4 regions of the Thiomicrorhabdus indica genome follow, and region 2 is predicted to be linked to each of the others. Evidence: predicted binding sites of a transcription regulator. Region 2 holds the regulator's gene; each other region holds the start of a gene.

Region 1 (3,330 bases), 1.2 Mb from region 2:
ATAATGTGGGTCACAGGATACTCATTTAATTCTTCGAGAATTTCTGAATAACTTTCACCCAAAATTGAATCCCAACCGTTTACAGATCGACCATTGGTGCCATGACATTGAAAACATTGCGAAGCCAAGAGACGACCATTCACAGGGGTATAATTCAAGGTATTCGCATAACTGACGCTGTCAGAAGCAACTGAAATATCCATATCAGCAAAACCGTCGTTATTCAAATCAACGGCTTCATCTGGCGACATAGGTAATGGAATGTATGCTAAATCCAGCGGTTGCTGCAAATTAATCACCGGATTACCATTAAAGGTCAAATTTGTAATAACCTGATTTACAGTTCCCTCATTGGTGACCATCGCAATGCGACAATCGACACTGACTGGCACATTTAAGGTGAAAGGGTGTTGATCAGTACCATTGAGCACCGAGCTCACTGAAGGATTCGATCCGTTACTGCAATAGGCTTGAATAATCGTGCCGGGAACCGTTCCGGTTACGGCAACAGTCTGAGTGGTGGTCGTAGTAGGTGCTGAATCAACGGTTGAATCTCCTCCACCTCCACCACAACCTGCCATCAAGACCACAACAGGAATCGCACTCAGTAGAACAGATTTTTTGGATATTTTTGAATGTTTTATTAGCCTTGCCATAGATACTCCTTAAGCTGTGCCATCGTCATTAGCTCCAAAGAACCAATAGAATTTCAGCTTTTAGTATCTATGCTAACAACCCACAAAAATAGAGGACAAAAGACGATTTTCACAAACGTCCAATACGAAAAAGAACTTTTAAAGAATATTTAACTCAATAACTCATCAAATGGTTCAAATGCCATAGGTCGTCCTTTGGCATTCACAGCGACACCAATGAATTTCGATTTCACCATTAATTGATCATCCGTTTTGCGATGCAAATTTTGCACAAATGCATATTTGATACGTGACTCACGTACTATCTCAACCGTAATATAGAAATCATCTCCCGGTTTCAATGGGGCTTTGTATTCCAGTTCTGCTTTCAAAACCATTAAGTTGATTTCCTGTGCCGCCAATTCAGCAAAATTTACATTGATTGAGTGCAAAAATTCATGACGTGCATGCTCCATATAATGCTGATAAATGGCATTATTAACGACCCCTTGCAAATCACACTCATAATCACGCACTTTCAAATCAATGGAAAACATTGCAAAACCTCACACTTTTAATTAACATTTTGATTATATTTCAATTTAGGAGACGACAATGTCGATATTGGATTGGCACGAGAATGACCGTCCTCGCGAGAAACTCCTAAAGTTTGGAGCCAATAGTCTAACCGATGCCGAGTTACTTGCGATATTTTTGAGGGTCGGCGTACAAGGCAAAAGTGCTGTCGAGCTTGCACAGGATTTACTTGATCATTTTGGCTCTTTGCATAATTTATTAACAGCCAATCAAACAACCTTTTGTAAAGCCAAAGGTTTGGGCAGTGCGAAATTTGCACAACTCAGCGCAGTGCTCGAAATGTCTCGTCGCCATTTTGAATCGGGGTTGCAACAGCTGGATGCTTTTACCTCTCCCGAATTAGTCGCACGTTTTTTAGAACATCAAATCGGCCACCATCATCGCGAACGCTTTGGCGTGTTATTTTTAAATCAACAACATGAGCTAATTGAGTACCAAACGCTTTTTGAAGGCACAATTAATCAAGCTAGCGTCCACCCCAGAGAAATCGCCGAAGCTGCTTTAAACACTCATGCCGCCGCAGTTATATTAGCGCACAATCACCCAAGTGGCGATCCCTCGCCAAGCGAGGCAGACATTCACCTGACAAAGCAAATCCATAACGCCTTAGACTTATTCGATATTCGAACACTTGACCATATTGTCTTAGGTGATACCGGCCGGTGGAGTTCTCTTGCAAAACTTGGCAAAATGCCCTAATTCACATCACTTGAATTACGTACTTCAACTTAAGTCATAAAACTTTCGAATAGCTGTAAACCACCGGCCATATTTCTGTAACAAAAGACCTCTAAGATTTCCCCGATTTCTAATTCAACATCTCAATGGGGAAAACAATGAAACTTAATAAATTAACTTTAGCACTAGCTTCGGTTATGACTTCCAGCGCACTTGTTCTGAGTGGCTGCCTGAGTGATAGCGATGATACTAAAACATTCAAGTCGATCGAGTTCACGAATACTGAAGCGCCTGCGACAGCTGAAAAAATGGCTCAAACCTATACAGAGTCTTCAGCGATTGTGACTTACACAGATGGATCAACTGAAGAATTCCCTCTAACTTATGAAAAACTTTTTGGAACATTAGATACCGTTGGTACGAACCCTCACCCAGCAGGTCAGCTTTATGACATAAACGGTTCTCCACTAATGGATCCAAACGGTGCACCATTAATTGCCGAAACGCCAGACTCAAATAGTTTGCTAAAAGTTGGTGACAAAATTTTCATGGTTTCTCACCTTGAATATGATTGGTTATATGCGGATGGATCACGTGCTGGATCACGTGCTCCAATGGGAATGATTCAAACTGAAATCTCTCAAGATGACGATGGTGATTTAGATGCAGTCGATCAAAAACCAATTGATTTTTCAGGCGTTGACGGACTTTGGATTCCTTGTTTTGGCTCGCAAACACCTTGGAACACTCACCTTGGTTCTGAAGAAGATTATGACATGCAGTACAACCCTCTGAATGGAAGCTATAGTCGTACAACAGCAGCCATTAACGCAATGTCAACGATGTATTTCAATAACACTCGTACAGCAAACCCATACCACTATGGTTATTTCCCAGAAGTAACGGTTAATGAAGATGGTTCAAATGAAGTGGTGAAGCACTACTCAATGGGTCGTGGTACTTGGGAAGCTGGTAAAGTCATGCCTGATAGTCGCACAGTTTATTACGGCGATGACGGTACCAACGTGGCACTATTCATGTATGTTGCCGACAAGGCCGGTGACCTTTCATCCGGTTCTCTATACGCTGGTAAAGTGACTCAAACAGGCAGCTATTCAGGCAACTTCGAATGGATCAAGCTTGGAAGTGCGACGGATGCAGAGGTTAAAACGCTTGCCGACACAACCACGTTTGACGATATTTTTGTCAACGAAGCATTTGATGAAACGACAGAGTCTTGCCCTGCCGGCACAACGCACATTCAAGCAGGTTCTACATTTGATGAGTGTCTTGCGGTTAAACCAGGAATGGAAAAAGCGGCTGCTTTCCTAGAATCTCGTCGTTATGCCGCTCTTAAAGGTGCAACGGTCGAATTCAACAAAATGGAAGGTATCGCGGTCAACTCTGCGGATAACCACCT
Region 2 (3,330 bases):
GGGCTATCAGTATTCGTAACCGACTACGTGAAAAATATAAAGCTTTAGAGCATTAAGCCTTAGGCGTTTTAACTGCGAAAAAAGAATTTACATAGGTATTTAAAAATGAATGAACAAACTATTAGTATTTCAGCGGCCAAAGGCGTACCTCAAGGCTTAGAAAAACTTTCATTGGAAAATGAAAAAATTGCGATTCAGGTAAAAGACTGGAACCTCTATTATGGTTCTAAGCAAGCCCTTAATGGCGTAACAATGGATCTTCCTGAAAACCGTGTCACAGCGTTTATTGGTCCATCGGGTTGTGGTAAATCGACTTTGCTGCGCTGCTTTAACCGAATGAATGATTTGATCGATATTGTAAGCGTTGAAGGTGAAATGACACTTCATGGTGATGATATGTATGCCAAAGATATGGATGTGGCAGCATTACGGCGTCGAGTGGGAATGGTTTTCCAAAAACCGAATCCATTCCCAAAATCGATCTATGAAAATGTTTGTTACGGGTTACGTTTACAAGGAATCACTGATAAAACCGTTTTGGATGAGTCGGTTGAATGGGCCTTAAAAGGCGCAGGCCTTTGGGAAGAGGTTAAGGACCGTCTTAACGAGAATGCACTTGGTATGTCGGGTGGTCAACAACAGCGTTTATGTATCGCTCGTGCGATTGCGATAAAACCAGAAGTTCTGTTGCTGGATGAACCAACTTCAGCCTTGGATCCAATCTCAACACTTGCAATTGAAGAGCTGATTTTTGAGTTGAAAAAAGATTTTACGATTTTGATTGTAACGCACAATATGCAACAGGCTGCGCGTGTTTCAGACTATACGGCCTTTATGTATATGGGGGATTTGATTGAATATACCGATACGGATTCATTATTCACCAACCCACAAGTTAAACGTACTGAAGATTATATTACTGGCCGTTACGGTTAATGAAATAAAGAGGATTAAAGCATGGAACGTGAAGAATTTAGCACGCATATCTCAGAGCAATTGAACCGTAACATTGAAGCTTTATTCAATGAAGTGGCCAGAATGGGAGGGCTAGTTGAGAGCCAATTGACAAATTTGCGTCAAGCCTTGGAAACAGGAAACATTGATTTAGCCAAAGAGGCTTTAGCGACTGATGAGTTAATTAATCAGGAAGAGATGGAAATTGATCGCCTGAGTGCTGCGGTACTTGCTCGACAGCAACCTACGGCATCGGATTTGCGCTTGATTGTTATGGCAATTCGTGTGGCGGTAGATTTAGAGCGCATGGGTGATGAAGCGGTTAAAATTGCTAAGCTAGCGATTCATCAATGTGAAGAGGAAGTCGGCTGTACTCGTTTACCTTGTTATAACGAGCTTTGTACATTGATGCAGTCTGGAGAAAAAATGATTCAGAAAACACTGAACGGTTTTTCACGTTTAGATATTTCAGACGTTCTTTGGGTTTATCAGGAAGAAGAACGTATGGACATGGTTTTAGCGGATGCATTAGTAACCGTACGTTCAAAATTGGCATCGGAGACGGATTTATCTCAAATTGATGTGTTAACAGATATGTTTATGTCTATTCGTGCAGCTGAGCGTGTGACGGATCATGCTTTGAATGTTGCTGAAAGTGTCGTATATTTAGTCAAAGGTATCGATATTCGTAAGATGGGTGAAGAAGAAATTGCCAAGCTTATTGAAGATGACAAGAACTCCTAGAGATAATCATTCGTTCCAAAAGGAAAAATTTTGAGTCAACAAACGACCAAGCCTCTAATATTAGTGGTCGAAGATGAGGCGGCTATTCGGGATATGCTGAAATTTACTCTGGATTCGTCAGGGTATAAGGTAATTGAAGCATCCAATGCTGAAGAAGGTATGCGTTTGGCTGAAGAGTCACAACCGGACTTAATTCTGCTTGATTGGATGTTGCCTGGAATTTCAGGTGTGACTATGGCGAAGACCTTGCGCCAGAAGTCTTTTGGTAAAACGATTCCTATAATTATGTTGACGGCTCGTGGTGAAGAGGAAGCTCAGGTTCAAGGCTTTGAATCAGGCGCAGACGACTATGTCGTCAAGCCTTTCTCACCTCGAGCCTTGACGGCTCGAATCAAAGCGTTGTTACGTCGTCAAACGGATGATAGTTCGCAAAGCAGTGATCAAATTATTGCGGGTCGAATGCGTTTGGATACCGTCAGCCATCGTTTTTATATTGATGATGCGGAAGTCAAAGTTGGGCCAACGGAGTTTAAGTTAATTCTGTTTTTTCTATCGCATTCAAACCGAGTTTTTACGCGTTCGCAACTGCTTGACCAGGTTTGGGGTGTCAATGTCGTCGTGGAAGAACGTACCGTTGATGTGCATATTCGACGACTTCGAAAAATCTTAGAGCCTTTAGGAGTTTCTAACTATATTCAGACGATTCGTGGCTCTGGTTACCGTTTTTCGGTAGTGGAGGGTTGATCGAATTTGTTAAGTGCTGGTGTTAAACGTGAACTCACTTGGATAATCACCTTTATATGGGCCTTATTGTTTATAGGGTGGTTAATCGAGTGTTTTATTGGTCCTGCGATAGTATTCGTCGTGTTTTATATCGGTCGTCAACTATGGTCGACTTACAAATTTGAACAATGGATGAAAGGTGAGGGTGAAGTTAATCACCCCCCGGTTTCTGGTTTTTGGAGCGAGGTGTCCTACCAAGTTTCCAAAAAACAACGTGCTCTAGAAAAGCATGCCGATTTATATCTTTACAAATCTGAGCAGTTTAAAGCTGCTTCTATGTTGATTCCAAGTGCGATTGTTTCACTGGATAGTGAAAATCATATTGAGTGGTTCAATGATCCTTCAAAAAAAATTCTTGGGCTGAGACGTTTAGATGTTGGAAGGCGGATTGAAGGCATTCTTCGTCAACCTGAATTTTTAAGGTATCTTCAAACAGAATTATTTGAAAACACGATTAAGTTGAGTTTGCAGCATGGCCGCATTTATGAAATTCGTGTCATTGAATATTTTGAAGATCATAAACTTATTATTGCGCAAGACATCACTGAACTTTACCAGTTGGCGCAGATTCGTCGAGATTTTGTGGCAAATGCTTCTCATGAATTACGCACGCCGCTTACGGTTTTACACGGTTACCTTGAGTTGATGCAAGAGATGGCTGATGAGCCAACTTGGCAACAACCGCTGGAGCATATGCATAATCAAACTGTACGCATGAGAACCATTATTGAAGATTTGTTGACCTTATCCACAATGGAAGCGGACTCCATTACCGCTGAAATTCAGTCGGTGGATGTGCCGGCCATTTTAAAAAGGCTTCAGCCTGAGGTTGCGCAATTAACGGATGGT
Region 3 (3,330 bases), 120 kb from region 2:
ATGGAACAGATTCAAGGAAAACGGATATGAGTTGCCAAGAAAAAAATACCTACTCAACTTTTTGCCAAGGGCATAACGATGCAATGAAAGAACCAATGTTTTTTGGTCAAAACGTCAATGTTGCTCGCTATGATCAGCAGAAATTTCCATTCTTTGAAAAATTAATCGAGAAACAGCTTTCATTTTTTTGGCGCCCTGAAGAAGTTGATATTTCAACCGATCGTGCCCAATACCAACAACTTCCTGACAACGAACAACACGTGTTTGTCTCAAACCTAAAATACCAAACCCTCTTGGATTCGGTTCAAGGCCGTTCTCCTAACGTCGCTCTATTGCCGTTAGTTTCTCTGCCAGAGCTTGAAACCTGGATTGAGACTTGGGCATTTTCCGAGACAATTCACTCGCGTTCATACACACATATTATCCGCAATATCTTCACCAACCCTTCTGAAGTATTTGATGATATCGTCGATAACGAAGAAATTACCAAACGCGCATTGGCGGTAACCTCGCACTATGACGAATTGATTGCATTGACCAATAAAATGTATGCTGAAGCAATTGATTTGCAAAAAAATGATGCGTTCCGTAAACAAATCAAAACTCAGCTCTATCTCACACTGGTTTCGGTCAATGTATTAGAAGCCATTCGATTCTATGTCTCATTTGCTTGCTCATTTAGTTTTGCCGAACGCTCTCTGATGGAAGGTAACGCAAAAGTCATTAAATTGATTGCTCGCGATGAAGCGCTTCACCTGTCAGGCACACAAAACATGATGAATCTTATGGCGGACGGCAAAGATGATCCAGAAATGGCGATTATTGTCAAAGAACAAAAAGAAGCGACCATTGAAATTTTCCGCCAAGCAGCGGAACAAGAAAAGCAGTGGGCAGATTATCTGTTTAAAGACGGTTCAATGATTGGCCTAAATGCTTCAATTTTGAAAGACTATGTTGAGTACATCACCAATGTACGCATGAAAGCGGTTCGCCTTGACCCTATTTTCGAAAATAGAAGTAATCCATTGCCTTGGATGAATAACTGGTTGGTTTCAGATAATGTTCAAGTCGCACCACAAGAATCAGAAATCTCATCTTATTTGGTTGGTCAAGTCGACTCCAAAGTCGATAGCTCAGACTTTAGCGACTTTGATTTATAATCAAATCCATTAGGCTTAAAGACCAAGTCCTAGCAAACACGTTTTACTTGCTTAGCCTAAGATCGGGCTAAGCTACCACTCGATCCATTTTCATATTACTGTCATTAAAGCATTAAAAAACGTTCATTTCCTACCGGCCGGTAGTTTTTAAAATGGACAAATGAACCAAGATTACATTTTCGCCTTTCTGCGTCACGGCAGTTACCATCAAAAACCGAATGTACCTAGTGCATGGCAACCTTATGCATTAGATATTCATGGCATTGAACAAAGTCAGTTAGCAGCTCAAAAGATTATTGAATTTGCAAACAATCATGCACTCAATTTACCTGAAAAAATCTTCTGCTCAAATCTACTACGCGCATGGGAAACCGCTCGAGTCTTAGCCGAAAACTTCTCGACACCCCCAAATATTGAATCGGACTCAGCACTTAACGAACGCTCAGTTGGAGCATTGGCAAACCTAAGTGTGAAAGAAATCGATGAAATCCTACATTCGGACCCACGATTTGAACACCCAGGTTTTACTTGGAAATCCGACTCATATTATCGACTGCCTTTTGATGGTGCTGAGTCGCTCATGGACGCAGGAGAAAGAGTTGCTAACTTCATCCAACAGCAGCTCAGCAAGCCCGCTAACCACAGCCAACTTCAAATTTTTATCGGTCATGGCGCAAGTTTTCGCCATGCAGCACATTTAATGGGCATTTTAGAATTTGAGCAAATCAAGCAATACTCAATGCATTATGCCTCACCGATGTTTTTTAAATGGGATGCAGCGCAACAGAAGTTTCTGCATATGGCCGGCAATTGGAAAATCCGCCCTCATTTCACCCCCGAAACGGCAGACTTCACCGTCCACCGCAGTATCAGTGAAACACAGCTGACCTCAGAAATCATGCAATGGTTAGATTAAGGAGTTTTTCATGACAACTCACACATTACAAAACGATGCAAACATTGAAAATTTCCAAAACTGGATTCCTGAATCGACTCAAGATTTTGAACTTGAACATCTAATCAAGCCCAATAAAAAAGCCTATTTTTTTTGCGACTTACATGCTGATGCAAACGCGTTTTTACGCTCCCTGAAATTGAGCCAGTTAATCCATGCGCAAAGTGATTTGCAGAACATTACACTCACCGAAAACGCTAAGAAATCGCAAATTATTATTGGTGGTGACTGCTTTGACAAAGGCCCAAGCAATCTTAAACTATTCCAATTGTTAGCCAAATTGCGTGAAACAGGAATCGATTTGGTGCTATTAGCAGGGAATCATGATATCCGAGTATTAGCAGGGATGATTGCACTGGAACATACAGATGATATGCGCCAAGTGCATTTTATTGTGCGCATGGGTCGCAAAACCGTCGCTTTCTTTAAAGAAGTCTTTGATTATTACCAACTGAACCTACACCCCTGCCCTGTTACAAATGCTCAAGCGATTGAAAAACTAACGCCACCACAACAGTGGTTTGATTCATTTGCAGAGTTCTCAAAAAACACTTTGAATGAGAAACAATTAGCAAAAGAATTCAAACAGATTCGCAAAAAACAACGTGATATTTTTGATGCCTGCTTCGAGCTTGATATGGAGCCTAAACACCTATATCAAGCAATTAAATTCGCACAACAACTGTTTATTGAACCGGCCGGTGAATTTGCTTGGTTTTTTCAAGAACTGAAACTACTCCATCGAAGCGGAAACTATCTTTTCTGTCATGCAGGATTGGATGATGAAATCGCAGAATTATTCAGCGAATTACGTGATCCATGCGATGAATTAAATAATGTTTTTCAGCAAACCTTAATGGCAGGTAAGATTTTTGAAATTTACTATAGCTCTTATGGCAACGTTGTCCGCACTAAATACCGTGACAAAAATTTTGCCTTTACTCGCAAAGGTGCCAAAGCACTCAAAGAACAAGGGATTTATGCCATTGTAAATGGACATCGAAGTCATACTGATGGCCAAAAACTGTATCTTCGAGAAGGCATTTTGAACTTCGAATGTGACACCGAACTCAACCAAAACTGTCGAGCAAAAAGAGGACTTAACACTTTTGGCGAATCTGTTACTATATTTTCTCTTGATGGCTCGGTAAACGCCCTTTGTAACGACTTGCCGGCCCCTAAGCAATTTCGCCCGAGTGTTCAGTCTGCCTGAAT
Region 4 (3,330 bases), 530 kb from region 2:
GCTCTTTATCTGCACGATCTAAGCCAATAACAATTTCGGAGAGATAAGGAACTTTTTTTAACTCTTCAACAATGTTTTTCAGGGCTGGCATTTCCAATTCACTGAACAGTGACGGAAGAATCAATCCCATGTTTCGGGTTTCGGAAAACTTAATTAACTCCTCTTCTAAACTTTCAACCGGCCGGTCAGTTAGATTATGAAAAGTCGTTACAGTCCCATTCTGAAAAAAATCACTCATCTCAAATCCTCTATATAATTTCTATTTTTTTGACTAACACCTCAGGTGCAAACTCAAAAACGCGCTAAAACGCTGATAAAGCAAACACATTGTTACACCCTCATTTTGGTTAATCAATTGATCTCTAATATTGACTATTTCTCACCGGCAGATAGGTCATTGCTAAAAGACGTTGTTCGTCATCCATAACCACTCTGCGCATTGCATCCATGCAATGCGAAGCTTTTATCGGTGACCTATCTACCCTTCAAATCTTTCAAGATTCGTCTGACTGTTTCCGCCCAACCTTCCGGGGCAGCTTTTTGTGCATAAATCACTTGTTTAGGGTAACCATCAGGCTTGGCATCAATCTCCAAACTTGAAAAGTTACCGGCCGGTAACACCACTGCAATGTCAGCGGCTTCTAACATTGCTCGATCATTATTGCCATCACCCAATGCGACAACACATACATTTTCACGCTGCTTTTGCCCAAGCAAACCACTTTCAGTCAACAACCAGTTCATCGCTTTTGCTTTATCATGCTGACCCATGACATGATAAAAACGCCCCCCTCGGACGACTTGCAACCCGGTCCTCTCAGCCAATTGAATGAAAGCCTCAAGCGACTCTTCAGAGTCATGCCACAACATCGGTTCAGTCACTTCTCGTTGCATCGCTTGCTCTGCATCTTTTGTCGCCAACCCAGTCGTTTCTACGACTCGATCAACCGACATATCGCCAAAGCCTTCAAACTGCCAATCAAATTCTTCTCTAACCTGCTGCATAAAAGCACGAATTTGTGGGTAAGGTGTTCCCAGTATCTGTTTGTTACCGGCCGGTACTTGTGCCCGTATGGGTACTTGTGCCTGTATGGGTCCTTGTGCCCGACTGGGTAAATAAATCACCCCGCCATTTTCGGAAATAAATGGAGGTTCTAAATTAAGTTTTTCTAGCCAAGTAGCGATTTCCGCATAGGTTTTACTCGAATTCACCACCACAGGAATTCCCTCTTCAGCTAACTGTTCCAACACTGGCAAGACTGGCGCATATTCATAATCAGAATGCCCCAAAACAGTGCCATCCATGTCGGTAAAAATGCAATCAGGCTTCAAACCCACTCCTTTATGGTGCAACCACCAAACTTAAAACACTTTTTGTGCCAGTTTTATAAGCAAGACTCATGCAATGCATTAAACTATCCTGCAATATCGGCACCTTCAATTCACTGTTATATAAATTTCACAGGAGTGTCAAATCCTGTCACTGATTCATTTCTATCATGCCAAAAACAAATGACTTTTAGATGACTATCTTTCTTTTGAGGAAATCATGACACTGCCAAATAAACCTGCAAACTCATCTTTGACAACTCCAGATGAAATTCACCCGTTTTCCAACTCCCAAACGCATACTGAAGGCTGTAACAAAACGCTATTAAATGAAGCAGTGAAACCCTCAAGTTTGTTCAGCAAAAAAGGGTTGGCAGATCGACTGTTTGCAAAATGGTTTGATCGTTTGGTTTATCCGCAAATTTGGGAAGACCCAGAGGTTGATATCCAAGCTTTGAATCTCAAAGAAAATTCTCGCGTGTTTACGATTTCTTCTGGCGGGTGCAATGTTTTGAACTACTTAACCGTCAAACCAAAATCAATTACGGTTGTCGATTTAAATGAACACCACTTAGCCTTGCTAGAGCTGAAATTGATTGCTAGCCAAAATCTAACTCAATCTGAGTTTTTTGACTTTTTTGCCAATGCCAACTTACCGCACAATATTGAAATATTTGAGAAGAAACTCATTTCAAAACTCTCAACAAAAACCCAACAGTATTGGAATCAAAAAACAGGCGTTCTGAGAAAAAAGCGTATCGAGCTGTTTGCCAACAATTTTTACCACCACGGTCTACTTGGTAAATTCATTGGCTTGATTCATTGGGTCAGTCGTCGGCTTGGCTATGACATTAGCCAAATCATGCAAGCCAAAACACTTGAAGAGCAACGAACTCAATTTGAACAGCATGTTGCGCCAGTATTTGACACAAAATTGTTACGCTTTTTAAGCCGAAGAACTTCTGTACTTTACAGCCTAGGCATTCCACCTTCTCAATACGATGAAATGCAAGTCAACTCTGAACAAAAAGGCGTGCAAATGCATGAACTGTTAAAGGATCGTGCTCGCCGTTTAGCCTGTGATTTTCCGCTAGAAGAAAACTATTTTGCTTGGCAAGCCTTTGCTCGCCGATATGATTTGGAAAGCCAGAAAGCGTTACCAAGATACTTAAAAGCTGAAAATTTTGAAACGATCCGCCAAGAATCCTCCAAAGTTTCTTGGCATCACACCTCGCTTACCCAACAACTGCAAGCGATGCCTGCCAACAGCTTAGATGCATACCTGTTTTTGGATGCTCAAGATTGGATGGACGCAGAACAACTGAATGCGCTATGGTCTCAAGTGACTCGAACCGCAACCACCGATGCACGAGTTGTCTTCAGAACAGCCGGTGAAATTTCTCCTTTAGAAGAAAAACTTGCGCCAAATTTGCTTGAGCAATGGCAAACCGATGCCGATTACAATGCACAACTAACACGCCAAGACCGCTCAGCAATTTATGGCGCTGTGTTTATGTATCAAAAAATTACAGGCGAGAAACCTCAAGGGTTGGAGTCGTAATTCATGACGCAAAACCCAATCGAATTCGATGTGGAGGTTAACGAAAATTTAACCCGTTCTAATGACTCTGTGAATGCCGCGCTTGCGAAAAAAACTCAGCAGTTTATCGACGCTTTTCAGCAGACCTTACCAAATGCGATTGCCAATATTGCCACAGAATTGAACGTTTATTCGTTCAACGAAATTTCAATCCCTGTGGCTAAAAACCAAACCGACTATCGTAATAGCTATGTTTGCTCAGCCTATAACGCCTATATTGATTACGCATCGGAAGAATTACATCTAATTAAAAATCCGATGCAGAGAACCTTAATCAAAGCGACTTTTCCCATATTTTCGACTGCATTGAAATGGGGCAAGATTAATCAAACTCTTAGCTTGAACAACTGGCTTTTTTCCACTTGCCCCTTTCCAGCGACGAGTAAAGACACATTACAAAA

The links. Region 2 encodes PhoB, which activates phosphate uptake and scavenging genes when phosphate is short. Its sites were predicted from a motif close to GNNTGTCATAAAACTGTCANAT; they were not measured.
Region 1: D9T12_RS10780 (PhoX family protein) is a predicted target of PhoB. The motif match lies at 1,961-1,982, and genes of this name have one in related genera.
Region 3: D9T12_RS02925 (histidine phosphatase family protein) is a predicted target of PhoB. The motif match lies at 1,246-1,267, and genes of this name have one in related genera.
Region 4: D9T12_RS01250 (BtaA family protein) is a predicted target of PhoB. The motif match lies at 1,511-1,532, and genes of this name have one in related genera.

The regions. Positions count from the first base shown of each region.
Region 1 covers NZ_CP033040.1:2,456,106-2,459,435, forward strand. Annotated here, with positions in the region: gene D9T12_RS10765 (c-type cytochrome) at 1-656, opposite strand, end outside; gene D9T12_RS10770 (acyl-CoA thioesterase) at 806-1,192, opposite strand; gene radC (RadC family protein) at 1,251-1,931, shown strand; gene D9T12_RS10780 (PhoX family protein) at 2,069-3,330, shown strand, end outside.
Region 2 covers NZ_CP033040.1:836,810-840,139, forward strand. Annotated here, with positions in the region: gene pstA (phosphate ABC transporter permease PstA) at 1-56, shown strand, start outside; gene pstB (phosphate ABC transporter ATP-binding protein PstB) at 106-936, shown strand; gene phoU (phosphate signaling complex protein PhoU) at 958-1,698, shown strand; gene phoB (phosphate regulon transcriptional regulator PhoB) at 1,729-2,442, shown strand; gene phoR (phosphate regulon sensor histidine kinase PhoR) at 2,449-3,330, shown strand, end outside.
Region 3 covers NZ_CP033040.1:712,531-715,860, reverse strand. Annotated here, with positions in the region: gene nrdB (class Ia ribonucleoside-diphosphate reductase subunit beta) at 27-1,160, shown strand; gene D9T12_RS02925 (histidine phosphatase family protein) at 1,321-2,076, shown strand; gene D9T12_RS02920 (metallophosphoesterase) at 2,087-3,328, shown strand.
Region 4 covers NZ_CP033040.1:308,326-311,655, reverse strand. Annotated here, with positions in the region: gene D9T12_RS01260 (glycosyltransferase family protein) at 1-238, opposite strand, end outside; gene D9T12_RS01255 (HAD-IIB family hydrolase) at 475-1,332, opposite strand; gene D9T12_RS01250 (BtaA family protein) at 1,550-2,890, shown strand; gene D9T12_RS01245 (VHS/ENTH/ANTH domain-containing protein) at 2,894-3,330, shown strand, end outside.